DNA from 3 places in the Mycoplana sp. 10N416 genome. Region 3 is predicted to be linked to each of the others. Evidence: predicted binding sites of a transcription regulator. Region 3 holds the regulator's gene; each other region holds the start of a gene.
The links. The regulator LexA, encoded in region 3, represses DNA repair genes until DNA is damaged. The targets are predictions, from matches to a motif close to TGTTCNNNNTGTGTTCNG.
Positions count from the first base shown of each region.

Region 1 (10,678 bases), on a different contig from region 3:
CACCCGCGCCGCTCTGCGACGGCTGTTGCTGGCGCGGTTCAACGCGCGACTCGCTTTCGGCTGGGCTCGTCGGGAGCCCTCCGGTTGGAACGCTCGAACCGCCTTGGAATGGATCACTCATAATAGACCTCCGATACCGGCATCATGAAATGGTAAACAGCCGATGAAATGGTTTGTTCCGATCGGATCACGCCCTTCGCTGCTCGGACAGAGACGGTTCCCCCCGCTCACGGCAACCATCGGCCGCTCGCGTAGTCTGCGCCGAGCGGCGGCAGGAACTCGCCCGCGTCAATCTACTGGCCTAGCTGCTTGGCCATTTCCAGATGATGCTGCAGGGCCGGAAGCGTATTTGACGCCCATGCTTTAAGATCCGGATTGTCGCCACGGGCAGTATGAACGTGGGTGGGCTGATCCGCCGGCGAGCGCAACAACGCCGACCAAGGGGTTGCGCAAGAAAGGCCCAACCCTGTCCGCATCTTCTTATATGCGATGGATAACGCCGCAGACCCGCCGCATTAACTTGCTCGTCAGACTACCCGTGGTGCCGGTAGTCGTACTGCCGGGGCCGGTCGAAGCAGCCTTCTGGCAGTCGGATCTGGCCTGCGCCTGCTCCTGCTCCTGCTCCTGCTGGTTCAGGGATTTCCAGTTCTTCTTTATGTCACGCGCGGAACGTGCAGTGGCGCCGTTTTCATCTCAGAAAAAGCCGTTCCGATGTGGCCCGACCAACGGGTTGGCATCTGCATGGTCGCACTGGTCGCACCGACCCCGCTTTGGGACATCCCGCCTGCGCCGCTCGTGGTTCCTACGCCGCCCTGACCCGGTGGCCGCGCGACCGATCATTCCCGACGCGGCCCGAGCCCGTCGTGATGCCGTTCTCCGAGGCACGGATGCGACGGTGGCACGGGCAACGTGCCTCCGTCGGTTGATGGGCGCCCCACTAACAGGGCTGAGTCTTCTTGGGGTACAATGCCCAGATGACGAGGGGTGCCCACATCGATTGGTTAGACATCTGGCGCGATGCCGCGATCACCGCAGGGATCCGCTTGACGCCTTTCGTGCTGCAGAATACACAGAATCGCGATGGCAAGGCCGTGCAGGCAAAGTTGGACGAGCTGATCCTGACCAGCAAAGCTGCGGAAAACTGTTTCGTCGGTGTCGAGCGGTTGGAGGAAAAGGAACTCCGCAATCTCAGCAGTGCGCTCGCCGATAGGGCGCAACAGATGGAATCGGGTCAGGACGTCGAGCCGATCGACATCTCCGAAGCGCTGAAGGACAGGCCAGAGCCGACCCCTGGAAATCCAAGAAAGCCGAACGGCATGCCGATTGGCGAAGGCTGAAGCGGCCAAGGGTTCAGGGCTCAAGGAGCCGCTTCTGGATCTCCTCTTCAAGCTCCAGGCAGAGTGTAGCGTATTCCTGCGCGAGGTGCGATTTACTGGGATCGACCCGGTAGGCATTGAGGGAGGCGACGGCCGACCCATAATCCGCTAGAATTTCCAGAACTTCGGGCGCCTGGGCTGAAATCAAATAAGCGCGCAGCTGCGGCCTCTTCAGCATCATTAACCCCCGCCCGCTCATTTTCCCGGCTTCTTTTTCGGTGATCCAGGCACGGGGTGCGCCAAACGGAGGGCGCGGAGTTTTTGCGTCTTCTCCTTTCGTGCAGCGGTCTCGGCTGTGATAATTGCCCACGCGGTGCTGTTAATCTCCTTGGGCTTTTGGTCCGCGTATAACGTGTCAGCCGTCATCGCCGTGCCTCCAGTTAAGGGCGTCTGCAAGCCGCTCCTTGCTTCAATGAAGTTGAACCGAAACTTCCGCCTCCTCGGCTGCGGCCACAAACGCCACGCGCACGGTTTCGTCGTCTATCTCCTCATCGAAGTTTCTGCCGACTAAATCCAATGCCCGATTGAAGGCAGGCCCTTTCACGATCGGCCAGCAATTGGTTAGATAGACGGCCGCTTCGTGCGTGCTGCGGACTACTGCAAAGCCGCCGGCCCCCTTCAGGTCGATCGCACCACCCTTCGGCCAATCCAACTTCAGAGGCATGTCGCGCTTTCCTTCAAGCTCCAGAATTTTAGCGAAAACGCACATGCGCGACCGCTGTTCCGGAACCGGAAAGATCTAGACAACAAAAAAGCCGGGCCGCCCCGACCTACCGTCCTAGTGCGCGGGAAGAGGTGCCGCGCTCGTCCTGAAACCCACCTCGGTCGCCTTGCCAGGGCGTTCTCGCAGCTTGAGACTGCCTTTATTAAAGTGGCCTAAGACGGGACGGTTCGGATCGCTCCTCGAAGGAGAAGCGATCTCGATCCGATTGAACGCGAGAAGTAGCGAAAGAGAGCCGACCCTGGGACGTCAAATGTGCTTGCTTAGGTAGCGCGAGCCTTGCACCGCAAATCGCCAAGGTCGCTCAACCGCTTTTGTGATCCCAATCCGAGTGCCCCTTGCCACCGGGGGTGGAATTATGGGAAGCGCCAGCAAAAAGGGTGGTTCGTGAATTGGAAGTCCATTCATTTCGCCAGTCACGCTGAGCGCTTTGCAAACATTTCCAGGCCCCGCGCATAGCTTGTATGGGTCATCCGTCCCGCGTCGCGCCATCATCGCATCGACCCCATGCGTTGGCTCGAGCGCACGAACCAGGACCGCGCTACCCGTCTCGCAGACAAAATTCAGGCACCAGTGCAGTCCATAAGACCGATAAACGTAGGCTCGGGCTGGCTCACCAAACATAGGTGCGTTGGCACGCGTTTGCCCCCGATAGCTGTGAGATGCCTCGTCGTCCTGTCGATAGGCTTCGGTTTCGACGATCATGCCACCGACACCGTCGACCAGCAGGTGGGCACCAAGAAGATCGGCAGCAACCGCGACCGCGTCTCGTAGGAAGAAGTCCGCATGCATCAGCGTTGATATCCATTTTGGATTTGGTCTTCTGACGCAGAATCTGGTTCCCAGCCGAACACGCTTCGGCCACCGAACTGACTGGATCGTTGGAATTCTCCGGCCACGATTTCCTTTAGGTCGGGGCCCGTCACGTACCGCTCGAGCCGCCGACTCTGGTCGTCCAGCCGCTTCAACGCTTGCAGTTCCTCGCCCAGCCCCAGCCTGGCCTTCTGTACGGCAGATTTCATGACGCCGATCGTCTCGTCGTAGACTTTCAGCGGGACAGGAAATGGATGGCGATCTTTCCCCCCATGCGCGAGCGAAAATCGGGCAGGGTCGGAGAAACGATAGGGAGCGCCATGGACGACTTCCGCCACCATCGCCAGTGCCTGCACGGTTCTTGCTCCGACACCTGGCGTTAGCAGAAGATTCTCGAAATCCACCGGACCCCGATCGGCGGCGGCGGCCAGATTGCCATGAAGACGACGCATGTTAACGTCAGCCGGGCGGACGTCATGGTGAGAAGGCATTACTAGATGCGGCAGTTCGAACTGCTCTTGCCCCTCTGCAGTGTTGGGCGGTTCTCTCTCCAACAACGCAAGTTCGCGAACGATTCTGTCCGGTCCCAGCGACGCGAGCAAGTCGAGTTGTCCTTTGCGGGACAGGTTGGCGCGTGCGTCAGCCAAATTGACAATCTGTCCCTGGCTTTTGCCCTCGATGGCAGCATGCGGTGAATCCAGGAAACTGGTCAGTCCTTCGGACAGCCAATGATATCGCCGCGCCTGGCGCTTCTCGCCATTCATTCCTTGTTGGACGACAACCCATTTGCCGTCATTCGCGACAACGAATCCGTGCAAGTAGAGATCGAATCCGTCCTGGACCGCCGCACTATCCACCTTAGCGACGAGCCGACTGGTGGTGGAAAGCTGAACTCCGTCAAGGCCTACGCGGTCGCCGATCGATATGAGCTCTTGCGGCGTCTTTCGCGATTGAGCACCGCGGCCACCACAGACATGAATTCCCAGTTCCCCGGAAAGCGGCGATAAACCTCGCTTCAGCGCGCCGATGACGCTGGTGGTGATACCGGACGAATGCCAGTCCATCCCCATCACCGCACCGAAGGATTGAAACCAGAACGGATTGGCCAGCCTGCGCAGATATTCGTCGCGCCCGTAATGATGGACGATCGCCTGGGTGATGACCGCGCCTAAGCGGGTCATTCGGTCCCCAAGCCACCTTGGGACCCTGCCGCCATGCAATGGCAGATCAGCGCTGCCTGCTCGTCTCGTCAACTCATCAAGCCTGTTGCTGCTCGCACCGTCCGGCGTCAAAGGGGCGGCATGGAGTTTCGGATGCCTTCATGTCACCGTCCTCAATCCCGTTCTACCTTTGTTCGTGATTAAGCCTGGACCATGATGGAGACAATAGGCAAAGCACATGAGGGCTGCGATATGACGACGTGCTGCCGCTGCGTCGTTGTATCGGAAAACGCACAAACTCGTCCATTAGACGGCAATCCTTTAAGCTGACACCGAGCAACCAGGCATCAGCATCTTGAGCCCTTCCACCAGCATATCCGACGCTCTCCAAGTGCGTCGTCAGGCATTGTCTCAAGGCTCTTTAACAGGACCACATGCGCGGCGGCAGCCTCCAATCGGGTGCGCGTTCCCTGCCTCCAGTTCCAGCGCCGGCATGTGACGCCGACGTCGTCTCGCCAGATGACCTCTCCAGGAACGGGCCGCTCGATCGTCGTCTCGCCATTCATGACGGTCTCGAACGTCTCGGTGCGGCCAGGGTCACTCAGCGGGGCGTGTGCCGAGTGTGCCGGCTAGAACTCAAAATAGATTGTCACGCCTGACCGGCGATAATAGGGATCACGATAGCCGTAATAGCCGGGATAGCGATAGCCGTAATAGCCCGGATAGCGGTAATACCCGGGATAGCGATTGTAACACCTGCGGTAGTAACCGCAGGGACCGGCGTAGCGGTGGTTCCAGTAACGATCACCATACCAATGACGATGGCTTCGGTGTCTGACCTGCTCGACATCGCCGGTCCGCACTTGCTCTGCTTTCGGCACGAAGGTTGGCGCGGCGTTTAGCGGTAGGGCGAAAGATGCAGCCAGCACTCCGGCTGCAAGTGAGGACAATAGCTGCTTCATCATCGACGCATCCTCTTAGGCTTGCATCTTGAACTACCAGGCCTGAACCTCGGATGAACGGCTGGGCGCGCTCGACCGGTGCGGACTTAAAAAAACAAAACCGGCCAGCGCGCTGCGCTGTGGCAACGACCGGCTCGACGGTGGCAAGGGTCACGACGGTATTATGGCGGGGGAAGCAACGACGCGATCTGGGGCCAGGCCGCCCTCGACGTTCTGCTCGGTGGAAGCGGTACAACGGCTCGGGCAACGATCTGCTTGGCGGCGCGCGGGGGAGGATGCCCGTTTTGGTCGGTCCCCACCGGTTCGCTGAAGTAGCCACGACCGAAACACGCCGCCAAGGCCGGCATTCAGGTCGCCTTTGCGATTTCCTGAATGTTGACAGTCCGCTGAGCGCCGCAAGCGGACATCGCAGGTTTTGCCAGGTCGCTGAGGTCGAATCAGACCACCTTAGATCCTACGAGGCTTTTGTCGCCCGGGACAAAACTGCTGGGACTAATCATCAAGACCATTCTAGCCGATTGTAGACGAGCGACGAGGCGGCTCCAGTCGCCGCGGGTCACAAAGCAATTTCGGTGAATCTGCGTTAGAAAGATCGAGTTGCTCCCAGGGAACAGCCAGTCCCTCACCTGAGCGCAGGCCGACAGCTCCGAGGACGGCGCGAGCGAGTGAAGACGAAGCCAGGCTCTCAAGAAGCGCAAAGCTCCCGACGTGATATTCGACGATGAGGAGTTCGCCGCCCTGCGCCTCCGCGACGACTTCCTCGATGCGTCCAACCACTGCATTGTCCGGCCCTAACACCCGTGCGCCCAGCAAATCCTGGAGAAACAGCTCGCTCATGACAGCCCGCCCGGAATCCAGCGCAGAACGCGTCGACGAAGCCATTGCTGCCAACGCTCCAACGGCAGTTCCCAGCGCTCGACATCGACGGTTATGTCGACGCCGACGTCGGCGACGTGAGACCAGGCGAGCCGATATCCGCCGCCCCGCCCGCGGGCGAGTGTGCGAAGGCCGACGCCGATCAGTAGCCGCCTGGCCACCGTCGAGGTGCCGAGCTCGACCGCTTCAACCTTCGGCCGCCCGAACTCGTCGAGGCGCAGAACGATGCCGTCGACCCTTCCGACGCGAACCCTTGCCTTGTCGACGAGCTGCTTGTCGAGAACGTCTCGCACCAGGTGCACGTCAGCCTCCCCAAACTTGCAGCGGTACGGTGACGATCGCGAGAACGAAGGCCAGGCCAATGATGAACAGGACGACTGCGTTGCCTATCCAGCCATTGGTATGGTCGCCAACGAACGCCCTATCGTTCATCAGGAACAGAAACGGTATGACGCCGAGAGGAAGGCTTATGGCGGTGACCGCCATGGAAAAGATGGTGACCCGCAGGGGATCGAGACCGGCGGCAATGGGGATGACGGCGATAACGATGGCGACCGTGTAGACGAGGCTGAAGGCGGGATCGGTTTTCGGTTTTGCGTCCTCGGACCAGTTCCAGCCAAACCCCTGGGCGGTGATATAGGCTTGGGCGAGGCTCAGCTCCAGGGCCGCGCCAAAACAGGTGATCAGAAGCGAGAGGGAAAAGATGTAGATGCCCCAGGTGCCGAGGGCCGGGGTCAGGATCATCGCGATCTGTTCGTAGCTTTCGATGTCCTCGATGCCGCGGGGCGGGTAGACCATGGCAGCCAGGACGATGATGGCGACGGAGAGCGCGCCCCCAAACGCCATGCCGAGCGTCGCGGTGATCCTGTTGATTCCAAAATACGATTTGTCCCACTTTTCTTCGATGGCCCCGGACGAATAGAAGAAGAACAGATAGTTGGAGATCGTCGCTCCGAGGATGCTGACTGTGATGAAGGCGTAATGCGCTCCGTTCTTGTCGGGTAGAGACGGTAGTGCGCCCCTGGCCACTTCGCGCCACGGCGGCCCCATGACGCACATGGCGATGACGAACGAGAGTGAGATTAGCCCGAGCGCCGATACTCCCTTTTCGATCGTTCCGAATGTGCCGCGCCACAAAAGCAGCCAGACGGCGAAGGCGACAGGCAACGCCCACCATTGAAAGCTCCACCCGGTCAGAAACTGAAGGCCGAGCGCCACACCGCCGATTTCGGCGGCGAGCACCATCAGATTCACGATGGAAATCACAACGAAGATGAGGATAAAAAGATTGGAGCCGAAGCGGTCCCGGATGCCATCAGCGATCGTATAGTGACTAGCGATGGCGAACCGTCCGGACATCTCCACGAGAACGATCAGACATCCCGTTCCGAGGACAACGGCCCAGATGAGTGCGAAGCCGTAGGCCGCCCCGGCCTGGGCGGAGGTCGCAATCGACCCTGTCTCCAAAAAACCACCGACGCTGGTCACGATTCCAAGCGAAATCTCGAGCAATTTCTTCATGGCATCTCCGACGCAGGATCAATATCGTTCTAGGGTCCGAGACGGATGGCTTTGCAGCGGGCGAGATTCACACCAGTTCGAACCCTCAACGTTTAAGCAGTGCCTGCACCACCTCATGAAAAGAGAGCTTCACCCGCGACGCGTTGTCTTCGTCTCGAACCTCCATGTGCTGGTCAGGAATGGCTTGGCCAGACTTTATTTTGGCTGCCGCCAACTCGCGTACGGCGGCGAGTGCGCTCGTGTGAGCTTCGTAGAGATCGGCAAACTCTCCGCCTTCCTCATCGAGTATGACACCGTCCGTCTGTCGAATATTGAAAAAATAACGCATCTTCCACCGAATGCGACCAGCTGCCAGGCACTGATTCCTTCAGAAGAGGTTCAGCATCAGGCGGTGGTACTCCTGCTCTGGCTTTCCATAGGCATCATGGGCGAACTCCTCTAGAGCCGCTCGATTCCGGATCGTAATAAACCCGCGCTCAGCGCTGATAAAGCCGTTCCCCTCCAGCACGTGGAGAGAGGTTGTGACGCTCGGCCGCCGAACTGCGAGCATAATCGAAATGAACTCATGGGTTAAAGCAATTTCATTTGTCGGCATGCGATCGTGGCACATCAGCAGCCACCGAGCCAATCTCTCGTTGACGTCATGGACAGCGTTCGAGACAGCGGTATGGGCCAATTGCACAGAGAAGCACTCGATGGAACGGACCATAACTCTTGAAAAGCTTCTGTTTCGCTTCATCCAGCCGCAAAAGGCGTCGTATTTCATTACCGCGGCATCGCCCGCCACCTGAACGTTCACATCGTGCGGACTGATCTCCACTCCAGTCACAGCAGAAGTCGGAACATAGCCGTCCCAGCCAAACAAGCCCGCTTCAGCTTTGTGTCCTTCGGGAGTGCTGACGACGACAGCACCAATGCCCGACGTTAAAAAATAGACATGTTTCATCCGCTCGCCAGCTGTCGCAAGTGTCGCCCCGCGACGTAGTTCAATTTGCCTCAAATCTGGCGCGATCTGCTCGAAGTCGGCGGTCGGAAGCAGAGCAAGTAGTTTACTCCGCAGGAAGTCCTGATTTGGCATCTCCGCGGCCCCTTTCTATCGGGACTAGGGCTTTCGCGGATCATCCGCGGTGACGTTCAGGTTCGGTCGAAAGCTGATTAGTCGCAACATGCCCCAACCGCAGCGAAGGCACTATGTTCCGCAGACGCAGGAGCGAAGTGCTTGCGAACAGGAAAACGCGAGCCGCCAGGCGGCTGGAGGTATTGCTGGCGACAATCGTGCACGAACCCAGTTGATGAGGGAGCGTGTACGCTGGCAGACTAATTGAGGGATCGGCCTCAAAACGTGAGAAGTATAAGCCCTCAGAACGCGCATGGCTCCCTGGAAGCTACGGTCTGAACAGTAGCGGAAGCCCGAGAGATCGAGATTCTGCCCCGCAGGCTAGCATTTTCACCAGGCGACTTTGACGCTCCGGCATGACTGTAGCGGAGGAGCGCGACCGATCGCGCTGCAGCAACAGGAGTGGAGCATGGACCCGTACTACTGGACTAAGTTTGTAGAAGTTGAGCTGGGAGGGCCAGGCCAATTCCGACGAATTCGGAGCACACGTGACGCCGCCGAATGGCTCGATAGCTGGCCTGGCTCACGTGGCAGCGCCTATGCAGAGGCAAAGCGTATTTGCGATGCTGTGTTTGCCCGCGTTACGCCCCGAATTGAAGCGAGAGAAGCCTTTATTCGCGCTGCGGAAGCTTCCGAGCTTCCCATACGCAGGAAATGATTATCTCCTCCGGCAATCCAGGATCTATGAGGGCGCAGATGAGCATTAGGACACTCCCCGCTACTGTCACGCAGCGAAACGACAGAGAACAAGCAATCCGTAGCACCGTGCAATCGATCTCTGCCGAGCCGTGGTTTGTTTCCAATCAAAACAATGTACGCTGGCTCACCTTCTATACTACGAAACTCTATCAGCATGGATTGGTCTTACGGCACTTGCTTGCCCAATGCGCTACTGCAGCTGCCAAACACAGGTTTGCCGTCAAGGACGACGCCTGGAGCCACGTGGGAGCTTTTTCTGCCGAGGATATCAGCGTGATGCGAGGGATATTCCACCTGGCCAACCAGAACCCCGAACTCCCGCCTACTAGCCAGGAAGCGCGGGCTTTGGCCAGGCAGGTCGTTCGCCTCTACCGTTCGGGCCACCACGATCCGTTCATTGTTCTGCATTTGATCGGGGAGTTGCCCTCCTGTCCTCGCAGAGTCTCATAGGCGTCAACGGCAAAACGGTTCTTGGCGAAGCTACCGGGACCGGGAACGGTGGGAGTTATGGCGTTGATATGCCGGTTAGGGTCCCCACAAGTAAGTTAATGCTACAGCCACTGTTGTTGCGTAACCGGAAAGCCCTTCCCGAGGGTCGGAAGGCTGCAGGGCACAACCAGGGTGGACCGCGTCTCGTATGAAGAAGTCCTCAGCCGGGCTGAGGTCATGTTGAGAAGGCATTACTAGTTACGGCAATTCGAAGTGCTCTTGCCCCAGCCTCGCTCGCCCCCAGGAACTTTGCTGCCATCTTGCCGTTCCGGTTTTATCGCGCACAAAGGAGCGCGAGCACCATGGACACCAAGATGTTGATGCGGATTTACGCTCGAGCGGGAGGGTACAGCACGGACAATCCGCCATGTTCGCGGACGCCGCACAAGCAAGCCGAGAAGCTGAATCCCTATGCCGTAGTTCGCGAGAGAGCAGCCCGCAAATCGGCCAGTCTGCACCATCCCGGAAAGCCGCCGGTCCGATACTAAGGTCGGTTCTCCACCATGTTCTGCACCTTTATTATCGACATGGAGATGGCCGAGCACCATATCGCACTAGCAGAAGAGCACATTATCCGTCAGTAGATGTTGCTCTCCAGGATGCGCTGGGAGAGGCTCGTGCAAGGCGCTGGAGGGCGGCTAGGCATTGAGCTGACTCGGGCGCCTGTCGGAACAAGCGCGACCGGCCTCCCAAACCCGATCACCGATCAGCGAGCCCGCCCCGGCAGGCATAGATAGAGTACTCCTGGAGGCCCCTACACGTCAAAAGCTGAGGTTTCTGCCCGTGATTGAGTTCGAATTCAAACTTCGAGCCGAGAAGGATGCCCGCGAAGTAAGTTGACGTTCAGCTTGGGAAGCTAGCCACCTTGCTTCTCCGGCAATGGCTTAGCTGTAAAACTCGCCGAATTCGGCCCAAACGAACTGGCGCCGCCAACGACATTGCTC
Region 1 covers NZ_JBFTIM010000012.1:57,393-68,070, forward strand. The annotation lists partial or broken gene AC1DDS_RS21645 (DUF4142 domain-containing protein) at 294-383, opposite strand; gene AC1DDS_RS21650 (low affinity iron permease family protein) at 975-1,337, shown strand; gene AC1DDS_RS21655 (hypothetical protein) at 1,351-1,686, opposite strand; gene AC1DDS_RS21660 (DUF982 domain-containing protein) at 1,786-2,040, opposite strand; gene AC1DDS_RS21665 (DNA-3-methyladenine glycosylase) at 2,347-2,889, opposite strand; gene AC1DDS_RS21670 (DUF763 domain-containing protein) at 2,889-4,163, opposite strand; partial or broken gene AC1DDS_RS21675 (hypothetical protein) at 4,392-4,654, opposite strand; gene AC1DDS_RS21680 (hypothetical protein) at 4,700-5,032, opposite strand; gene AC1DDS_RS21685 (PRC-barrel domain-containing protein) at 5,543-5,869, opposite strand; gene AC1DDS_RS21690 (hypothetical protein) at 5,866-6,210, opposite strand; gene AC1DDS_RS21695 (Nramp family divalent metal transporter) at 6,212-7,429, opposite strand; gene AC1DDS_RS21700 (DUF6894 family protein) at 7,515-7,757, opposite strand; gene AC1DDS_RS21705 (Crp/Fnr family transcriptional regulator) at 7,797-8,507, opposite strand; gene AC1DDS_RS21710 (DUF982 domain-containing protein) at 8,956-9,204, shown strand.
Region 1: the regulator LexA is predicted to act here: its motif matches at 4,251-4,268, upstream of AC1DDS_RS21670 (DUF763 domain-containing protein).

Region 2 (10,678 bases), on a different contig from region 3:
CGACGTTGCGGCGAAGGCATTCCAAGCGGTTGGCTGTGACGGCATGGCGCGGGTCGATTTCTTCCTGACGCCTGACATGCGTTTCCTTCTGAACGAGGTCAACACGATCCCCGGCTTCACGGACATCAGCATGTATCCGAAGGCGATGGCCGCAAGCGGCGTTAGTTATCCCGAGCTGATCGACCGGCTGGTGGCGCATGGGCTTGCGCGTGACGGCCGGTCGACCTGAGGACGGGCTAGCTCATTGCGGGTTATCGTGCGACGGTCTTAGCCGAGCCGACCCGGCGAAAATACGCCCGGATCGATTCCCTCGCGCGCAAAAACCTCCGGCAGCGGCTGTTCGGTGATCATGTTCGCCGCGAATTGGCCCAGCGCCGGCGAGGTGAGGATACCGTAGCCGCCCTGGCCGGCGAGCCAGAAGAAGGCGGGATTGTCCTTGGCCGGACCAATTACCGGCAGCCGGTCGGCGGAGAAGCTGCGCATGCCGGCCCAACTGCTGGCGATGCGGCCGATCTTCAGGTCCGTGGCTTCCTCGAGGTAGTGGACGGCATAGGCGACGTCGAGTTCCTCCGGCTGCACGTCGGCGGGTTCGCAGGGTGTCTCGTCCGCGGGCGAGGCGAGCAGCCGGCCGGCATCCGGCTTGAAGTAGTAGATCTCGTCGATCTCGTTGATCTCCGGCAGCGCCGCGACATTGATGTCGGCGTGAAGATCGACGGTGATTGCGGTGCGACGATGCGGAACGATGCCCGTGGGTGCAACGCCGCAGCGCTGGGCCACAGTATCTGCCCAGCCGCCGCTCGCATTGACGACGATGTCGGCCGTGAATGCGCCGGTGGAGGTTTCCACCTTCCAGCGCCCGTCTTCCTGGCGCGCGCCGAGCAGTTCCGCGCCGGTCACGAGTTCGGCGCCGGCGCGCCGGGCGGAGCGCGCATAACCCTGCAGCAAGGCATCCACATCGATATCCCAATAGTCGGGATCGAAATAGGCGGCGGCGACGTAATCGGGATCAAGGAAGGGCACGCGCCCTAGCGCCTCCTCGACGGTCAGCGGGACGACGGCTACGCCCGCCGCTTCCGCCGCCTGCCGCGCCCGTGCGATGGCCTCTTCCTTGCCGACGGTGCCGATCCACAGGCTCCCGCGTGCGGTCAACAGGGGTACGGACGCAAAACCCTCCGGCGGGTTCTCCATGAAGGCGTGGCTGATGCGCGCGAGCGCGTTGACCTCTGGGGCATTGTCGCGCAGCGTGAATTCGGCCGCGGACCGGCCGGTGCTGTGGTAGCCATGCGCCGTTTCACGCTCCAGCACGACGACGGTTCGCGAAGGGGCCAGAAAGTGCGCCAGCGACAGGCCGGCAATTCCGCCACCGATGATAGCCACCTCATAGTGCCGCATGATATCCCTCCAGGCTCGTTGCGCGCGGTTGCGACCATCCGATGGCCGACCCTTTGGCGCGGCCGTCGTCAGGAACTTGCAACTGTCGGCGCGACCATTGGGCCTGTCTAGGCGCGCCGCGATCCGCGTTCAAATTTATAGCCCTGAAGGCGGCTATCAATGCCGTTTATGCGGCTGCCTTTTTATGCATTCGGGTGCCGCCAGAGCGGGACGTCGCTCATATGGGCGAGGAAGGCTCGCTCGGCGGCATTGAGCGTTGCGCTGGGATTGGTGATGCGGAAAGTTTCCGTTTGCGGCAGGTCGCCGTAGGGCGGCAATTGCCACAGGTCGCCGGCTGTCCGGGCGGGGCCGGTCAGGTGCACCGGCAGCATGCCGATGCCGGCATTGGCGACGACGAGGCGCATGACCTCCTCGACGTTGAAGGCAATGGCGCGCACCTCCTGGCCGAACGAGCCGACCGCGCGCACAGCGGTGACCGGCCCCATGTGCGGTCCGCCCAGCACGTCGGATATGAAGCTGACATAGGGTTCGCCGCGCAGTTCCTCGATGCGCACGCCATCGACGCCGAAGAGCCGGTGGCCGCGCCCGCAATAGAGCGCATAGGTCTCGATGCAGAAGGGCTCCCTGTCGAGCCCGGCAGGAATTATCCCGTCCGAGATTCCGAGCGTGGCGATGCCGCGCTCCACCGAGCGGATGACATCGGAGGTCGTCTCAACGCGGACGCCGGCGGTGACGCGCGGATGCTGCCGGAAGAAGGAGGCAAGCGCCTTGTCCCATTCCGGGTTCAGCGCGTGGCTGACGGTGTGGATGGTGATATGGCCGGAAACCTCTTCGCCGGTCGGCTCCATCGCTTCGGGCAGGCGGACGACTGATGTGAAGATGTCGCGGCAGAGCGCGTGAAGCCGCCCGCCCGCGTCGGTCAGTTCGAACCGACCTGGCCGTCTGTCGATCAACTTGTAGCCAACCGTCTGCTCCAGCCGCTTCAGCGCCATGCTGACGGCGGGTTGCTGGAGGAGAAGCCGGTTCGCTGCCTTCGTGATGCTGCCTTCCTCCACCAGGACGACGAAGGTGCGAAGCAGGTTCCAGTCGAGATTGTGGGCGAAGCGTTCGAGACGGTTGATCGGCATGGCCGGACGCTAGCGCATAAGACGGGGAATCAGAACGGTTTTTTCGAGCAGCCACGAAAATGGGCCGGAGGCGCTTCCGCCGCCGGCCCGCATGCGGGATGAGGCTTTTTTTACTTCATCGTGTAGACGTCGATGGCGAAGTACTTGTCGTTGATCTTCTGGTAGGTGCCATCGGCACGGATATCCTTCAGCGCCTGGTTCAGGCGTTCGCGAAGGGCATTGTCCTCCTGGCGCACGGCGATGCCGACGCCGTCGCCGACGAACTTCTTGTCGGTGATCGGCTCGCCGATCAACTCGCAGCAGGCCTTGCCGTCCTCGTTCTTCGTCACCCAGTCGAGAAGCGGGATCATGTCACCAACCTGGAGATCCAGGCGGCCGTTGGCCATGTCGAGGTTCACCTCGTCCTGGGTCGGATAGAGCTTGATGTCGGCATCGGGGTAGACGGCGGCAACATAGTTGGCCTGCGTCGTGCCGGACTGGGCGCCGATCGTCTTGCCCTTCATGCCTTCATTGGTGAAGTCGGTGATATTGGCACCCTTCGGGGCGGCGTGGGTCATGGCGGCCAGATAGTAGGGGTCGGTGAAGGACACCTGCTTCTTGCGTTCGTCGGTGATAAACATCGACGCGATGATCATGTCGTACTTCTTCGCCTGCAGGCCGGGGATGATGCCGTCCCAGTCCTGGGCCACGACCTCGCATTCGACGTTCATCTTCGCGCAGAGCGCAAGCCCGATATCGACGTCGAAGCCGGCGAGCTTGCCCGACGGTTCCGTGAAGTTGAAGGGCGGATAGGCGCCTTCGGTGCCGATCTTCAGCGTTTCGGCGGAGGCGGACGCGGCAAGCAAGGTTGTGGCGGCAAACGCCAAGGCGACGAGCTTCTTCTGCATGACTATTCCCCTGTTGTTTTCTGAGTTGTTCGCAGTCGGTGCGGTGAGCCTAGCGCCGCGCCCGGCATAAACGAAATAGATAGGCATTATAGCAGATATTGTTTCGACTTATGCGCGCGCCGTCCAACCGCCGGCAAATCCCTCGGCCCGTGCGGGCAAGACGTGACCTCAGACTTGCGTCAACCGGACGAGATAGCCCTCCACCGGCATGTCCGTCGTCAGCAGCACGACGCCCTCGATGAAGAGACAGTCGAACCGGCGCAGTTCGGCGGCGTGGCTGCCGATATCTGCGCGTAGATCGCCGAGCGACATCAGTATCGTCACGCCGCCCGGGGCGTCGAAATGCCGTTGGCCTTCGAAGTGCCATCTTTCCACCCGGTGGGTCCAACGCCCGCGTCGGCTCATGACGTTTAGATCGACGATCGGACCCTTCACCAACGAGGCGTTGGTCACGACGTCGGCGGGAAAGGCGAACGGATCGCTTTTCCGGGTCAACGTGACTGCGGGCCGCCCCTCGAGCTCCAGCGTCATACCTTCGCCCTCAACGATCACCAGCGTGCGGTCGATCCCGGGAAACTGGGAGAAGGGGCCGGGGTTCGCGACGGTCGCCATGCTCACACGCCAGTCGAAGTCGGAAAGGCCGGCATCCGGCGGAAACACGGCGATCTCCGCGGTTTCTCCGTCGCCGTTCCAGCGGATCCGACGAAATTCCTCTGAGCGAACGATATGCATGGTCGTACTCCATGGCAACGTTTGTGAGCCAGTATACCGCAACGGTTCTCGACAGGATAACCGGGATTGTCCAATGCTGCTTCGCTCGCCAGCCTCAAGGAGGTGACGGTGGAGCCGCCGCCGGCGCGGGCAGTCGCATCTCGCGCGCCGTCGCGTCCGTCCCCTCCGTTCATTTTCATCTCCGATGTGCCGCCGACATTGTTTCTGCTTCCCTTTGCTGTGAATATTGTATATACATAATCATTGTCGATTGATCCACTGATCGCGCTCGTAGGTTGCGCGTACAGAGATCAACAGCGGGAGGTGTGCGTCGCCGACATGGATGACATCAATGTGCCTGTGCCCCGGGAGCCGTCGTTACATCGGCGCATCCTCGAGGAGGTGGAAGGCAAGATCCTATCGGGTGAATGGCCGCCGGGTTTCCGTATCCCCTTCGAACACGAGCTGACCGAGCACTACGGTTGCTCGCGCATGACGGTCAACAAGGCCATCACCGAACTCGTCAAGCGCGGGCTGATCGAGCGACGCCGCAAGTCCGGAAGTTTTGTCACGCAGCCCCACGCCCAGTCGGCGGTCCTGGAGATCCACGACATCGAGGCGGAGGTGCGCTCGCTCGGTCTGCCGTACCGCTATGAAAGGCTGGCGCGTTTGGAGCGCGCGGCAAAGGTTGGCGACCGGAAGCTGCTGGACCTGCCGGCGGGGGCAAAGCTCATAGAGCTTTCAGCGCTCCACCATGCGGGCGCGCGGCCCTTCTGCCTCGAGGAGCGTATCATTAATCTGCAGGCCGTGCCGGAGGCGGCAGAGGAGGCCTTCGACACAGCGTCCGCCGGCCAGTGGCTGCTTGGACAGGTGCCGTGGAGCGCTGCCGAGCATCGGATCCGTGCCGTTGCCGCCGAACAACGTGTCGCCGACTTGCTGCGCATCGCCCCTGGGGCCGCCTGCCTGGTGATCGAACGCCGCACCTGGAGCGGTGGCAGCTATCTCACCCATGTTCATTTGACCTATCCCGGCGAAAGCCACGAACTTGTCGCCGAATTCGCGCCGACGCATCCGAAGGGGTGAGCTCACTCGATCGTCAGAACCGATGATTCCTTCTTCCGCGGCGTGGTCGAAGGGGCGAACGGCGAGCGGAAGCCGTTGGCATTGGTCAGTGTGATGAAATCCGTCCCCCTTCCAGTTTCCGCCTCGTAGCCGGCATCCGATATGGTGATCGACGCGCCGACGCCGACGAGTGCTGCGATCTGCTGGCGCAACTCCGCAGGGATGGCAACACGGTCCAGAGCGCTCACGATTGGATCCTCTGCGGTCGACACTTCAATGATGCCTGGATCCTTGATGCCGAGGCTGCTGCGCACGCCGTAGGGCAGGTCGTTGTCCATCGTCACCCCGAGCCAGTCGACGTCCCCGCCGTCGACCCCGCGGGCGAGCAGGAAGTGCGTTCCGAGTTCGATTTGCGGCTCGATGATGGTGATATTGCCTTCCAGAATCGGATCGAAGTTGCTGCGTACGAAGAGCTTGCCGTTCGGAGGCAGGTCGCGGCCCGCCTTTCGGAAAACCGCTTCGGCCAAGACCGGCGTGAAGGTCCCGTCGACGGCCAGCCCCTCGGCCGCCTGGAAGGCGCGGATCGCAGCGATCGTCAGTGCGCCATGCTTCCCGTCCGGCACGCCTGCATCGTAGCCGAGCCCGTTCAGCATTTCCTGCACGTCCTTGAGCGTGTCGCTTCCGGTCCGGCGTGTCAGGAGGATGCGCACCCGCTCCGCCGGCGGTGTGCGCGCGATGCTTTCTGTGGTGGTGGGCTCGCCGATGGCGATGGGGACGACGTCGGTCGAGGTCTCCGGTATTGCCGCTCGCAGCGTCACACCCGACAGCAGCGCCGTGTCGGAGGAATGGTGTGCTGAACTGAGCAGGGCCAGCGCCGGATGCTCGATCGGCCGGGGTTCGACCTCGCGGCCGGCAACCAGAACATGGCCGCCGAGGCGAGTCATCCTGAAGAGCTCCCTTGCGAACTTGCCGGGTATGCGGACGCAGCCATGAGAGGCAGGGTAATCGGGGACATGATCCGATGCATGCAAGGCGATGCCCGACCAGGTCAGCCGCTGCATGAAAGGCATCGGCGCCTCGTCATAGATGTTGGAGTAATGCATCGATTTCTTCTCCAGAATCGAGAAGATGCCCGTCGGCGTGGTAAACCCTGGCATGCCGCTGGAGATGCTCGTGCTCGCCACCATCCTGTCGCCGTCATAGACCTTCAGCGTCTGCTGGTCTCTCGAGACGATGATCTGCAGTGGCCCTTCGATCGCTGCGGCGAGCGCGGTGGTGGCTGTCAGGGCGAGAAGTCCGATCCCGGTGGCGAGGCGCAAAAGCATGAGTCCCGTCCCTTACGCGATACTGGGGATATGCCGAGGCTACCGCCTCACCTTTAAGGAAGCCTATATGATTGCCGATTGTCGCCGCCGCGCAAGCAAAACTGCCGCGTATCGTTACCGGCGGTCCTTGCCGAAGGTGTAACCCGTTTCCACGCTCGTCTTGCCGAACTTGTCGCGCAAGGAGTTCATCGCCGCTTCCGCTGCGGCGCGCCGGCTGGCGGCCGGGTCGACGAGATCGGGCGGGTCGGCGCGCTGCGGATCGCAGAGGTCGGTGACGCCGATGCCGATCAGGCGAAACTTGGTGCCGTCGACTTCCTTCTTCAGTAATTCCATGCCGATGCGGAAGATCCGGTCGGCGAGCATCGTCGGGTCTTCGAGCTTGCGGTTGCGCGTGCGGCTCTTGAAGTCGGCGGTCTTGAGTTTCAGGACGACCGTGTGACCGGCGATGTCGGCCTTGCGCAGGCGGACCGCCACCTGTTCGCTCAGCCGGCGCAGGTGAGTGACGAGATCGTCCTGGGCGGAGATGTCGTCGAAGAAGGTTGTTTCGGAAGAAACGCTCTTGGCCGCGTCGTTCAGGTGGACCTCCCGGTCGTCCTGCCCGCGCGAGAGGTGGTAGAGCCGCTTGCCCATGATGCCGTAGCGCCGCATCAACTCGTTTTCCTCGATCGTCTGGAGTTGACCGATCTCGCGGATGCCGTCGCGTTCCAGCGTCTCGGCGAACGCCTTGCCGACGCCCCAGATCAGGCGAACGGATTTCGCTCGCAGGAACTCGATCGCCTCGGTCCGGCCGATGACGGAGAAGCCACGCGGCTTTTGCAGGTCGGATGCGACCTTGGCGAGGAATTTGCAGTAGGACAGACCGATCGAGATCGTGATGCCGATCTCGCGTTCCACTCGCTGGGCGAAGCGGGCGAGCACGCGGGCCGGCGGATCGTGGTGCAGCCGCTCGGTGCCCTTGAGTTCGAGAAAGGCCTCGTCGATCGATAACGGCTGCACGAGTGGCGTCAGTTCCTGCATCAGCGTCCTGACCTGGCGGCCGACACGAACATACTTTTCCATGTCCGGCTTGATCACGACTGCCTGCGGGCACGCTTCCAGCGCCTTGAACATCGGCATCGCCGACCGCACGCCGTGGATGCGGGCGACGTAGCAGGCGGTGGAGACGACGCCGCGTTTACCGCCGCCGATGATCACCGGCTTGTCGACAAGCTCGGGATTGTCCCGCTTCTCGATCGAGGCATAGAAGGCGTCGCAATCGATGTGGGCGAGCGTCAGGGCGTAGAGCTCGTCATGATAGACGAGGCGGGGGCTGCCGCACTTTTGGCAACGGCGTTGCGTTGGCGGTTGCCCGGCGAGGCAATCGCGACAAAAACCAGGATGACGCGTCTCAGCTTGCTGCATGTCGAGAACAAAGGTTGAACATTCGCAGATTAGCGTCCTGGTTGATGAGTCTCAAGAGCCCGCGCTTGAACCCACAGCATTGCATGAGGGCAGTCGCGGCTATTTCCGTTCGTAACCTCGCCGGCGCGGCCCGGCACTCGCATCACCCGCCTGCCGGTTTTGCGAAGTGGCTGCGGATCAGCCGCGCCGCGTGGCTCCAGTCGGTGGCGCGCAGGACGTTCGCGCCCGGGTCGGGTGCCATCGCGCGGAACGCCTCGTTGGCCATCAACTGCACGAGCAGCGCCTCGGGTGCGCTTTGCTGGACGGACAGATGATTGAAGTGGATGTCGTCGATGAAGGCGAGCGGCAGGTTTCGGGCGCCATGCAGGGCGTGGACGACCGGGCCTTTCGCCTCCTCCGTCGCCACCATGGGAAAGGCGAGGCCGATGCGGTCGAGCAGACGCCGGCGCGCCGCGACATGGCGGGGCGGCATGGCGGTCAGGAACACGACGTCGGCATCGCGGCCAAGGGACTGAACGGTTTCGACGGCAAGGGCGGCTGGCGTCTGCCAGGCCTCTTGGGTGGCGAAAAAATCCTCCTGCAGCGCATCGACGACCGCATCGAGGGTGGCCTCGCCGGTTGCGCTGTCGATGATGTTGCCGTGCAGCCGGAAGGAGCGTGGCAGCAGATCGTGGCCGTGGCTCCGCAGGAAGGCGCCGAACGGCGAAAGGTATTCGAGCACGACCTCATCGATATCGCAGACGAGCAGCGGCCTGTCGCCAAGGCGAACGTGGTCGAGCATGAACGGGGCCCCGGCCATCACCAGCCGCCGTCGTGGCTGCCACCGCTGAGGCTGGCGTGCGCGCGCACCACTTGCTCCGGTTTCGTCCCGGTCGCTTCGCAGAAAGCCATCAATGTCGGCTCATGGCCCATGAGAAAGTCGACAAGCCCGGCAAGGAAACCGCGGTTGGTTGCCGCGGCGCGTACAGCCGAGGGGTCGACACCGGTCAAGGCCAGGAAGCGGGACAAAAGTTCCGGCTCGCCGGCCAGCCAGGCGAGGACCGCGATCGCCGTCGATTCGGCGGCCTGGACCGATGTATCTTTTTGGCTTTGCATGGCAATTTCCCGGAAAAGTTACCTTTTGGTCAACCAAATGCCGCTATCTTCGCAAGGATCGTGCTGGGTGAATTCGGCATTGCGGCAACTTATATCTCTCTTGGGGGCGTTGCAAAGCTGGAGTGAGGGGCAAGGACGTGTAATGCCGAAACAGGTGATGATAGTCGAGGACAACGAGCTTAACATGAAGCTCTTCCGGGACCTCATCGAGGCGTCCGGTTATACGACGATCCAGACCAGAAATGGCATGGAAGCCCTCGATCTCGCCCGCCGCTACCGCCCCGATCTGATTCTCATGGACATCCAGTTGCCGGAGGTCTCCGGCCTCGAGGTGACGAAGTGGCTGAAGGAGGACGATGAACTGCACGTCATCCCCGTGATCGCCGTCACGGCCTTCGCGATGAAGGGCGACGAGGAGCGAATCCGCCAGGGGGGATGCGAGGCCTACGTCTCCAAGCCGATTTCGGTGCCGAAGTTCATCGAAACGATCAAGACTTATCTGGGCGACGCCTGAGGCGGGGACGGGACGATGACAGCACGCATCCTCGTCGTCGATGACATTCCCGCCAACGTCAAGCTGCTGGAGGCACGGCTTCTGGCCGAATACTTCGACGTGCTGACGGCGGCAAACGGCTACGATGCGCTTGCGATCTGCGAACGAACCCAAGTCGACCTCATCCTTCTCGACGTGATGATGCCGGGCATCGACGGGTTCGAGGTGTGCGAGCGTCTCAAGGACAATCCGCGCACGGCGCATATCCCCGTCGTGATGGTCACGGCGCTCGACCAGCCTTCGGACCGGGTGAGGGGGCTCAAGGCCGGTGCCGACGACTTCCTGACCAAGCCGGTGAACGACCTGCAGCTGATGTCGCGGGTGAAGAGCCTGGTGCGGCTGAAGACCTTGACCGACGAACTGAGGGGGCGGGCGGCGGCCGCTCACGCGATTGGCGTGGAGGCGGGGCTTGTTTCTGCCCTCGGCGACGAACCCGGCTCGGTCCTGCTCGTGGACGGCCGCGGCAGCTCGCAGGAGCGGATCGTCCGCGCGCTCCGGCCGATTGCCGACGTCACCTGCATGTCCGATCCGCAGGCGGCCTTGTTCGAGGCTGCGGAAAATCCATTCGAGCTCGTCATCGTCAACGCCAATTTCACCGAGTACGATCCCCTGCGGCTGTGTTCGCAATTGCGGTCGCTGGAGCGCACGCGCTACCTGCCGATCCTGCTGATCTCCGAACAGGACAATGACGACATGGTGGTTCGCGCGCTCGATCTTGGCGTGACGGACTACCTGATGCGCCCGATCGAGCCGAATGAGCTTTTGGCCCGCAGCCTGACCCAGATCCGCAGGAAGCGCTACAACGACCGGCTTCGCTCCAGCGTGACCCAGTCGATCGAGCTCGCGGTCATCGACGGCCTGACCGGATTGCACAATCGCCGCTATCTCGACAGCCACTTGAAGCTGCTGGTGGACCGCTCGATGGCGCGTGGTCGCAAGATGTCCGTCTGCATCACCGACATCGACCGCTTCAAGCTCATCAATGACACGTACGGCCATGATGTCGGCGATGCGGTCCTGCGCGAGTTCGCAAACCGGTTGCGGACCGCCGTGCGCGGCGCTGATCTCGCATGCCGTTACGGCGGAGAGGAATTTGTGCTTGTCATGCCGGATACCTCGGCTGAG
Region 2 covers NZ_JBFTIM010000011.1:99,202-109,879, reverse strand. The annotation lists gene AC1DDS_RS21265 (D-alanine--D-alanine ligase family protein) at 1-229, shown strand, start outside; gene AC1DDS_RS21260 (NAD(P)/FAD-dependent oxidoreductase) at 268-1,392, opposite strand; gene AC1DDS_RS21255 (LysR family transcriptional regulator) at 1,575-2,519, opposite strand; gene AC1DDS_RS21250 (ABC transporter substrate-binding protein) at 2,630-3,406, opposite strand; gene AC1DDS_RS21245 (HutD/Ves family protein) at 3,575-4,138, opposite strand; gene hutC (histidine utilization repressor) at 4,457-5,200, shown strand; gene AC1DDS_RS21235 (L,D-transpeptidase family protein) at 5,203-6,504, opposite strand; gene AC1DDS_RS21230 (DNA polymerase IV) at 6,619-7,905, opposite strand; gene AC1DDS_RS21225 (hypothetical protein) at 8,048-8,704, opposite strand; gene AC1DDS_RS21220 (DUF3572 domain-containing protein) at 8,704-9,000, opposite strand; gene AC1DDS_RS21215 (response regulator) at 9,143-9,514, shown strand; gene AC1DDS_RS21210 (PleD family two-component system response regulator) at 9,530-10,678, shown strand, end outside.
Region 2: the regulator LexA is predicted to act here: its motif matches at 7,909-7,926, upstream of AC1DDS_RS21230 (DNA polymerase IV).

Region 3 (10,678 bases):
GACCTGACGACGACGGTATTGGGAGGCTACGCGATAGGTCGACATGGAGGGATATCCCGCCGACCCGAAGGTCGAACTGCATCCAGAAGCCAGCAAACCCAGCCCCAGGAACACGAATCCCCGACGTGTCATGAAGTTCCTGTCCATTTGCACCTGCTAGCGATCAGACGAACCCCTGCCTTTTTTAGGCATACCATTGCGGCGCGCTCCGGCCAAGTCTCTCCCTTTGATTGAAGCCGGAAGAAAAAATGTGCCGACTAACCATGTCGGTTCCGCTTCCGACGAATCCCCTTGCGTCGAAGGGCGGCCTCTGTTCGACTGGCCGTGGCAGTCAACAGGGATGAAATAATGGCGTTTGCCTTCGACGGAAAAGTCGCGATCGTGACGGGCGCTGGTTCGGGAATAGGCGCCGCGATATCGCGACGCCTAGCCGCCGAGGGCGCCGAGGTTGTCCTTGCCGATATCGACCATGACGCCGCAGAGGGCATTGCAGCCGAGATTCGTGGTGCGCACGGAGACAAGGCCCATGCGGTCGCGGTGGACGTCACTGACGCCGAAGCGGTCAGGAGGCTGGTCGAAACGACGGTGGAAAGATGCGGCGGCTTGCATCTGGCGGTTAACAATGCCGGCATCCACGGGCCGCGGCTCCCCAGCGGGGACTATCCCATCGACGGCTGGCAGAAGGTGATGGACGTCAACCTGAACGGTGTCTTCTACGGCATGAAGCATCAGATTTCCGCCATGATGGCATCCGGTGGCGGCGCGATCGTCAACGTCTCCTCCGTGCTCGGTTGCGTCGGGCTGCCGTTCACGGTGGCCTATACCGCGGCAAAGCACGGCGTAACGGGACTGACCAAGGTCGCGGCAATCGAGTATGCCAAGTTCGGTATCCGCATCAACGCCGTCGGTCCCGGCTGGATCGAAACCCCGCTCCTGACGGAGCATCCGCAACTGGCGAGCAGCCGTCGGATGGAATCGCTGCAGCCGATGGGGCGACGAGGGCGCCCGGAGGAAGTCGCCGCACTCGTCTGCTTCTTGCTTTCGGACGAGGCGAGCTTCATCACGGGCAGCTATCATCTCGTGGACGGTGCCTATAGCGCACACTAGCGTGTCCGACGGCTGACCTGGCAGATCGAAGGGGTACTGAACGAGGTCTTGCGGTCCGCATCGGACCCCGCGTAAAGTCTTGCCGACCAAGATCGGGAACTGTGGATGGTCAAAGAACAAGGACAAATGACCGGACTGATAACCGCCGGCATACTCGTTCTTGCGCTGCTGCACGCCGCACAATCGGTCTTCGTTCCGTTCGCGTTTTCCATTCTGGTCATCGCGTTGATATGGCCGGTCCAGGCCGCCCTCCAGAAGGTGATGCCGCGGCTGCTTGCGCTGCTCATAGCGCTGACCGTGACGATCATCGCGGTGGTCTCCGTGGGGTCGTCGATTGCCTGGGGGCTGGGTGTCCTCGGGCATTGGCTGTTCCTCAACGCCGGCCGTTTTCAGACGATCTACCTCGATTGGGCCCAATGGCTGGAAGAGCATGGTGTGGCGATCGCCGGCCCGTTGGCAGAGCGGTTCAACGTCGGCACGCTCGTCGGATTGCTGCAAGGGGTCGCCGGACGCATGAACAGTTTCGCCGGTTTCACGCTGGTGATCTTCATATCCGTCATGCTCGGCCTTCTGGAAGTGGAGGACGTCAAGCGACGCCTGCTGTTGCCGAGCGTCCAACCGCACGGTGCGCGGATTCTGGCGGCGAACAGAAGGATCGGTGCCAAGCTTCGACGCTTCATGGCCGTGCGTACGTTTGCCAGTATCCTGACGGGGTTGGTCGTTTGGATATTCGCCCGGTTCGTTGGTCTTGAGTTGGCTGCGGCCTGGGGAGCGATTGCGTTCGCCCTCAATTACATTCCTTTCCTCGGGCCATTCGTGGCGACGGTCTTCCCCACCTTGTTTGCGATTGCCCAGTTCGATTCGTGGCAATCCGCAGTGTTCGTCTTCGTCGGACTGAACCTTATCCAATTTGTCATCGGCAGCTACCTGGAGCCACGGCTGACCGGTGCTTCGCTCGCGATTTCACCGTTCGCCGTGATTTTCTCCGTGTTCTTTTGGAGTTTCATGTGGGGCCTTCCGGGTGCCTTCATTGGCGTTCCCATCCTGATTTGCCTCATCGAATACGCAGCACAGGTGCCGGCGACCCGCTGGATCGCCGTGCTCCTGTCCAGTACCGTGAATGATGACGCTGTTGCCGCTTTGGACCGCCGCGACAGGACTTGAGCTGCCTGACCGGAATGGCCGCGGATACTAGCTCACCGCGGGAACTGTAACGCCGATCAACAATCGTGGTGTCAGCACAAAATCGGAAAAGCGGGCTTTTTTGCCCCGTACTTGCCGGCCGCCGATTGAGAAGAGACAGAACCAATAACCTGCCTGGGCCGCCGCGCCACGAGCGGTTGTACCTGGCCGAAAAACCGGATTACACTTGACCGTTCGTTCGGATGGACAAGATTACGAGAGGCAAGAGAATCAACGAGAGAGGAAGGAATGGACATGACCAAGATTTCCCTAGTGCTCGTTCTGGCCGGGCTCGCAGCCGTCGGCTGCACGCCAACCGAGAGGGGCGCCGGCATCGGCGCAGCCACCGGCGCCGTGATCGGCGGCGCCATCACCAATGACGTCCGCGGCGCCGCCGTCGGAGCCGCCATCGGCGGTGTTTCCGGCGCGGTCATCGGCCATGTGGCCGGACAGCCTGGTCGTTGCTACTACCGCGATCGCTACGGCCGCCGCTACGTCGCCGCGTGCCCATAACAGCCTCACCGGCCGTGTCGCAGTTGAACAGGGAAAGACCTTGTCCCTCATAAGGTCTTTCCCGGACAATGGAATTTCCCGCCGGTATCACAGCTTAGAATTTCAAACGAGCGACTGCACCTTTGATTGAAATTTGCCCCCTTGCGGAACACATATGGAACAGATAGTGTCTGTTCTGGATTTGTTTCACGATTCTGGGTGACGAGCCATGCTGACCCGCAAACAACAGGAACTGCTCCTGTTCATCCACGAGCGGATGAAGGAGACCGGCATTCCGCCGTCATTCGACGAGATGAAGGATGCGCTCGATCTCGCCTCGAAATCGGGCATTCACCGGTTGATCACCGCCCTCGAGGAGCGCGGCTTTATCCGCCGGCTGCCAAATCGGGCGCGCGCACTCGAGGTGATAAAGCTGCCCGAGGCCTATTCTCCGAGCCTGAAGGCGCGGCGTGGCTTTTCCCCGTCCGTCATCGAAGGAAGCCTTGGCAAGCCGGCGACGGCGCCCTCCCCGGCCAAGCCCGCGGCCGCGGACGGGTCGGCTTCGGTTCCGGTCATGGGGCGCATCGCCGCCGGCGTGCCGATCTCGGCAATCCAGAACAACACCCATGACATCGCGGTTCCCATGGAGATGCTCGGCGCTGGCGAGCATTATGCGCTTGAAGTCAAGGGCGACTCGATGATCGAGGCCGGGATCCTCGACGGAGATACCGTCATCATCCGCAACACCAACTCCGCCAACCCGGGAGAGATCGTCGTGGCTCTCGTCGACGACGAGGAGGCGACGCTGAAGCGTTTCCGCCGCAAGGGCGCCTCCATTGCTTTGGAAGCCGCCAATCCTGCCTACGAGACCCGCATCTTCGGCCCCGACCGGGTGAAGATTCAAGGCAAGCTCGTCGGCCTCATTCGCCGGTATCACTGACTGCGTCTTCTAAGTCGAGATATGTGTTCGTCCGCCAGTCGTACAGACGGTGCCGGCTCCAGGGGCGATGAAGCGTCGTGACAGCATTGCGGACGCTGTAACTTGCGCGGCCGGTCGGATCGACCGGCTGCGGCGTTATTTCAAGGGCGCCGGTGCGGCGCAGGCTGCGCGCCGAAACGAGTCGAGCGCCCGAACGGCAGGTTTCCATTCGAAGGTATCGTGGCACGACCACGAGATCGGCACTGTCGCAGGCAGTTCCGAGAAAGGCCGGGTCCTCGACCGCGAGGACACGCCAACCGGCCGGCGCAACACCGGCGCACCACGCCTTGCGGCGGCAAACGAATCGCTTGTCGTTGGCGGCTGTGGCGAACGCCGCACGCATGTCAGCGCGCGCACGCGCCATCGCAGCAGCGTCAAGCACCACTTCCCGTTCCGTACTTCGGCGCTGTCGTGCACCCGAGCTCGCTTCCGGTGCTGCTTGGCCGACCAAGTTCTCCGAGCGACCGATGCCCGCGCCACCTCCGCCCGCGGGCTCCCGTTGCGCGGCATCTTCATCGGTCAGGAACAATGGCGAACGATGGCTTTCGATGCGAAGGGCGCGACGCCATTGATCGTAGATGAAATCGGGCGGCTTCGACCGATTCGTGGCGGCCTCTCCCGGCGTGACGAGCGCCACCAGCCGACCGTCCTCCGATACGAGAAGCTCGGGCGGCGCATCCGAAGGACGGACGGCCACAACGGCCACGCCGAAGACGAGTGGTAAAAGGCCGATGAGCGCGAGACGGGTGCGAAGCAGACAGAGGAACCCGCCACCTGCTGCAATGAGCGCGAATGCCAGCGGGGGCAATCTGCCGGTGACTACCTCTCCGCCCCAGCCGGAAACCCAATTGGCCATGGCGATGATCCAGTCGACGCCCCGTCCCATGATCGCGAGCGGAATGCCGTCCAGCCCGAGCGGCATGAGCAGCATGGCGATGACGGCCGTCGGCATGACGATGAACGAAGTGATCGGCATCGCAAGAAGGTTTCCGGCAAGGCCATAGGCCGGGATGCGATGGAAGTGTCCGATGGAATAGACGAGCGTTGCGACCCCGCCGATCAGGGACGACAGCAGAATCCCACCGGCAAACGCAGATGCAACCGAAAGCATCCGTGATCGATCGCCGATCCACCTGTGGCGCCGCGCGGACCAGTCGCGCCAGGCAGCATAGCCCGCAACCAGACCGAGGGTTGCCGCATAGGACATCTGGAAGCCGGGACCGGTGACCGCGGAAGGCGTCACCGCCAGAATGATCAGTGCCGACAGCGCGACATTGCGCAGGCTGATGGCGGTGCGGTCGAACAGGACAGCGAACAGCATGACGACGATCATCAGCCACGAGCGGACCGCCGAAACCGCCCCGCCGGAGATCAGGATGTAAAGGGTGACCGTGATCAACCCGCCGATGGCTGCGATTTTCTTGATCGGGAACTGTTCGGCTGCGCCCGGAACCAGCGCCAGCAGCAGTCGGGCGCCGACCAGAAAAGTGCCCGCCGCAAGCACCATGTTGAGCCCTGAAATCGCCAGAACGTGCGCGAGGCCCGATTGGCGCAAGGCCTCCACCGTTTTCGGGCTGATGCCGCGCTGTTCGGCCGTGATCAAGGCGGCAGAAATTGCGCCTGCATCGCCGCCGATGCGGCCACGAATGTGTTGCGTGATAGCACTCCGCCATTCGGCCACCACTCGGCTTGCTGCACCGTATGCGGTTTCACTTCGCGCCGGCGGGTTCAACTCCGTCGCCGCCGGTTTGCCGTAAAAGTATCCGATAGCCCCGGTTCCGGCGAAATAGGCGTCGAAAGCAAAGTCGTTGAGACCCGGCAACGCCGGTCCCGACGGCGGATTCAGCCGCGCGCGTCCGACGATCCCGCTGCCGATCGGCAGCGGCGTATGGGGACTGCGCGCAAGGAGACTGACGTGGTCGGGCGGACGCCGCAATGTCGGGCCGTCGGTCGTCAGCAGCGCCACCCGGTACCGCAGGCGGCCGCGGTCATCGGCTTCGCGAGACAGCACCCTCCCCGTAATCGTCGTCGTCACCGGCTGATCCAGCATGACGGTGGAAAGCCGCCAGCTTTCGACCGCGGAGAGCGCGATTCCGAGAAGCAGCAGGAATGCCGCGCGCGTGACAAAGGACAGGAGAGTCTGGCGATGCCGCAGGACCACCGCGATCAGCCCGAATCCAAGCAGTACGATCAGCAGCGGCACCAGCGGCGGATCGCGGGCGAGCGCGTACCAGGTCCATGCCCCTGTGCCGATGAATACGGGAACGAACAGAAAGACGCTGCCATGGTCTCGCTCCCGCTCCCAGGCTGCTAACCCCGACGACAGGGCGCCAGCAAACCAGCGCTTTGCACCACCCCGCCGCCCCGCAAGCATGACCGTTCGGCCGCTCGCGATTGCGACCGGCTGGCTCGCCGTCTGCAGGTTCTGCGGGGTCCGGGCCGCGCTGGCGGCCGGGACTGCGACTTTGGTAGCGTTTCCCTCCCCCATGGCCTCCGCCCCAGCCACATCCAGCAGCATAATGCAACTTCAGATTGTGATTTGCAATTGCCAATTCGGCGCCAATGCGCCTGATCTCCGAGAAAGAATGCCCCCTCCACAATTCTCGAATCTCGCCCATAAGTTGCTTGCAACTGGCGAGGAAGAGTAGATATTGCGATGCCGGAATGTTTGTTTTTGCATTGCACAAATGCAGCCTTCGTCTTGCTTGGCACGTGAGGCAATTTGGGCTAGCAAAGCGGCACGCCCACGATCGGCACTGCCTGTGCCACACCAGCAGATGGAGATCCTCATGACGGGAAAGAGCGCGGAAGTCACTGTCAGTGACAAGAAGGTGGAGTTGCCATTGCGATCCGGATCAATCGGTCCGTCGGTGATCGACATCGGCACGCTCTACAAGCAGACCGGCACTTTCACCTATGACCCGGGCTTCACCTCGACGGCCTCGTGCGAGTCCAGAATCACCTACATCGACGGTGACGAAGGCGTTCTCCTGCATCGCGGCTATCCGATCGAGCAACTGGCGGAGCACGGCGATTTTCTGGAAGCGTGCTACCTGCTCCTCTACGGCGAGCTGCCGACCAAGGCGCAGAAGGATGACTTCGACTATCGCGTCACCCACCACACGATGGTGCACGAGCAGATGTCGAAGTTCTTCACCGGCTTCCGCCGCGACGCCCACCCGATGGCGGTGATGTGCGGCGTCGTCGGCGCGCTGTCGGCCTTCTACCACGACTCCACCGACATCACCGATCCGCACCAGCGCATGGTTGCATCGCTACGCATGATCGCCAAGATGCCGACGATCGCGGCGATGGCCTACAAGTACCACATCGGCCAGCCGTTCGTTTACCCGAAGAACGATCTCGACTACGCGTCGAACTTCCTGCGCATGTGCTTTGCCGTGCCCTGCGAGGAGTACACCGTCAACCCAGTCCTGTCGCGGGCGATGGATCGCATCTTCATTCTCCACGCCGACCATGAGCAGAACGCGTCGACGTCGACGGTACGCCTCGCCGGCTCTTCGGGAGCCAACCCGTTTGCCTGCATCGCAGCCGGCATCGCCTGCCTCTGGGGTCCGGCTCACGGCGGCGCGAACGAGGCGGCGCTGAACATGCTGGCGGAGATCGGCACGGCTGATCGCATCCCGGAATTCGTTGCCCGCGCCAAGGACAAGAACGATCCGTTCCGCCTGATGGGCTTCGGCCACCGCGTCTACAAGAACTACGACCCGCGCGCCCGCATCATGCAGAAGACGACGCACGAGGTTCTTGGCGAACTCGGCATCAAGGACGACCCGATGCTGGAAGTCGCCATGGAACTGGAGCGCATCGCGCTCACCGATGAATACTTCATCGAGAAGAAGCTGTACCCGAACATCGACTTCTATTCCGGCATCACGCTCAAGGCGCTCGGCTTCCCCACCACGATGTTCACCGTGCTGTTTGCACTGGCCCGCACCGTCGGCTGGATCGCCCAGTGGAACGAAATGATCGAGGATCCGGAGCAGCGCATCGGCCGCCCGCGCCAGCTCTACATCGGCGCCCCCAAGCGCGACTACGTGCCCGTCTCGAAGCGCTGAGGCTGACATCGATGCGGTCCGGTCAACCAGACCGGACCTTGTCCACCGGCAAACCCGTCGATGTATTTCGACGGGTTTTTGTTTGGCGTCCGCAAACGAGAATGCGGCTGCTCGCCCTCATAGCAACCGCTGGGCAGAACCAGGTGTTGGGGCGATTTTGAGAACGACAACGCAGCGACGGCTTCCATTTGCGGCACCAGAATCCGCTATGCGACAAAGGACGACAAATATTTGCTCCGCGGCGACGCAACGCTCTTGCCAAAATTGCGCCGACGCTCTTATGTGGCGATGACCTCGCTGGGAGAAACCGGCCGCCCGAAACGGGATGGCTGGTGCCGAAGGAGCAACCGCCCCGGAAACTCTCAGGCAAAAGGACCAGCAAGGTGCCGACAGGACTCTGGAGAGAGGCGTTCACACGCCCGCCGAAGGGATAACAATCTCAGGCGAAGGGACAGAGGGGGCTCACAAAAGCGGCGCACAAGCGCCGTAGGGATGAGCCGGCGTGCAGACGCACGCCAATAGACTGGAGGGCGCCTTTTGGACGGTACGTCTGAGCTAAAGAAAACCCCGTTGTACGACCTCAACGTCTCGCTTGGTGCCCGCATGGTGCCATATGCGGGCTACGAGATGCCGGTGCAGTTTCCCGCAGGCGTCATGAAGGAACACCTTCACACGCGCACTGCCGCAGGGCTTTTCGACGTCTCCCACATGGGACAGATCATCATTCGCGCTCGTTCCGGCAACAATGCCGACGCGGCGCGCGCGCTGGAGGCGCTCGTGCCGGTGGATGTGCTCGGCATTGCCGAAGGCCGTCAGCGCTATGCCCTTTTCACCAACGACACCGGCGGCATCCTCGACGATCTGATGATCACCAATCGTGGCGATCATCTGTTCCTCGTCGCCAACGCCGCGTGCAAGGACGCCGATTTCGCACATTTGCAAAAGCATCTGGGGTCAACCTGCGAAGTCACGATGCTGACCGACCGGGCCCTGGTTGCCCTGCAGGGACCCCGGGCCGAAACGGTGCTCGCCGAATTCTGGGCGGACATCACCGAAATGCGCTTCATGGACGTGCGCAGCTGCGACCTTCACGACGCCGAATGCATCGTCTCCCGTTCCGGCTATACGGGCGAGGACGGCTTCGAGATTTCCATTCCGGCTGCGCAGGCCGAAATGGTCTGCCGTCGCCTGCTCGATCACCCGGACGTCCAGCCGATCGGCCTCGGCGCCCGCGACTCGCTGCGCCTCGAGGCTGGCCTCTGTCTCTACGGCAACGACATCGACACTGCGACGACACCGGCTGAGGCCGGGCTCGGATGGGCAATCCAGAAGGTGCGCCGCCGGGGTGGCGATCGTGCCGGCGGTTTTCCGGGGGCCGATGTCATCCTGGATCAGCTCGAAAAAGGTACCGCCCGGCGCCGCGTCGGCCTGAAGGTCGACGGCAAGGCTCCGGTCCGCGCGCCGGCAAAGCTGTACTCCGATGCCGAGGGCAAGACCGAAATTGGCCACGTCACCTCCGGCGGATTCGGCCCGACGGTCGAGAACCCCATTGCCATGGGTTACGTCGCGGCCGCACTCGCAGCCCCCGGCACCCCGCTTTTCGCAGAGGTACGCGGCAAATTCCTGCCCGTCGCCGTAAGCGCCCTTCCCTTTGTTTCAAACACCTTCAAACGCTGATCAGAAAGGCCCACCCATGCTGAAATTTACCGCAGAACACGAGTGGCTGAAGATTGATGGCGACGTCGCCACCGTCGGCATCACGACCCATGCCGCCGAACAGCTCGGCGACCTCGTGTTCGTTGAACTGCCGGCCGTTGGAACGTCCTTCTCCAAGGGCGGCGACGCGGCGACAGTCGAATCCGTCAAGGCCGCATCCGATGTCTATGCCCCGCTTGACGGCGAGTGCCTTGAGGTCAACCAGGCGATCGTCGACGACCCGTCTCTCGTCAACAGCGACCCACAGGGCGTCGGCTGGTTCTTCAAGATGAAGCTCGCCAACAAGGCCGACGCCGATGATCTTCTTGACGAGGCCGCCTACAAGGAGCTCGTCGGCTGATGAACCTGCCCAAGGACTTCACCTTTACCGACTACCAGCCCTACGACTTCGCCAATCGTCGCCATATCGGCCCCTCGCCGAAGGAGATGGAGGACATGCTGAAGGTCGTGGGCTACGCCAGCCTCGACGCACTGATTGACGACACGGTGCCGTCGTCGATCCGTCAGCAGAAGCCGCTCGAATGGGGCGCGCCGATGACCGAGCGCGAGGCGCTCGACAAGCTGCGCGAGACAGCGAACAAGAACCAGAAACTGGTATCCCTGATCGGCCAGGGCTATTACGGCACCATCACGCCACCGGTGATCCAGCGCAACATCCTGGAAAACCCGGCCTGGTACACGGCCTACACGCCCTACCAGCCGGAAATCAGCCAGGGCCGGCTCGAGGCGCTGCTCAACTACCAGACCATGGTCTGCGACCTGACCGGCCTCGACATCGCCAATGCATCGCTTCTCGACGAGGCGACCGCCGCCGCTGAGGCCATGGCCATGGCGGAGCGCGTTTCGACCTCCAAGGCGACGACGTTCTTCGTCGACGAAAATTGCCACCAGCAGACGATTGCGCTGCTGAAGACCCGTTCAGAGCCGCTCGGCTGGTCGATCAAGGTCGGCAACCCCTTCAAGGATCTGGTCCCGTCGGAAGTCTTCGGCGCGATCTTCCAGTATCCGGGCACCTATGGCCATGTGCACGACTTCACCGACGTGATCGCTTCGCTGCATGCGGCTGGCGCGATCGCCACCGTGGCGGCAGACCCGCTGGCGCTGGCGCTTCTGAAGTCGCCGG
Region 3 covers NZ_JBFTIM010000010.1:116,689-127,366, reverse strand. The annotation lists gene AC1DDS_RS20250 (L,D-transpeptidase) at 1-147, opposite strand, end outside; gene AC1DDS_RS20245 (SDR family NAD(P)-dependent oxidoreductase) at 349-1,107, shown strand; gene AC1DDS_RS20240 (AI-2E family transporter) at 1,234-2,271, shown strand; gene AC1DDS_RS20235 (YMGG-like glycine zipper-containing protein) at 2,545-2,802, shown strand; gene lexA (transcriptional repressor LexA) at 3,011-3,721, shown strand; gene AC1DDS_RS20225 (ComEC/Rec2 family competence protein) at 3,702-6,278, opposite strand; gene gltA (citrate synthase) at 6,550-7,839, shown strand; glycine riboswitch at 8,128-8,227, shown strand; gene gcvT (glycine cleavage system aminomethyltransferase GcvT) at 8,377-9,516, shown strand; gene gcvH (glycine cleavage system protein GcvH) at 9,533-9,895, shown strand; gene gcvP (aminomethyl-transferring glycine dehydrogenase) at 9,895-10,678, shown strand, end outside.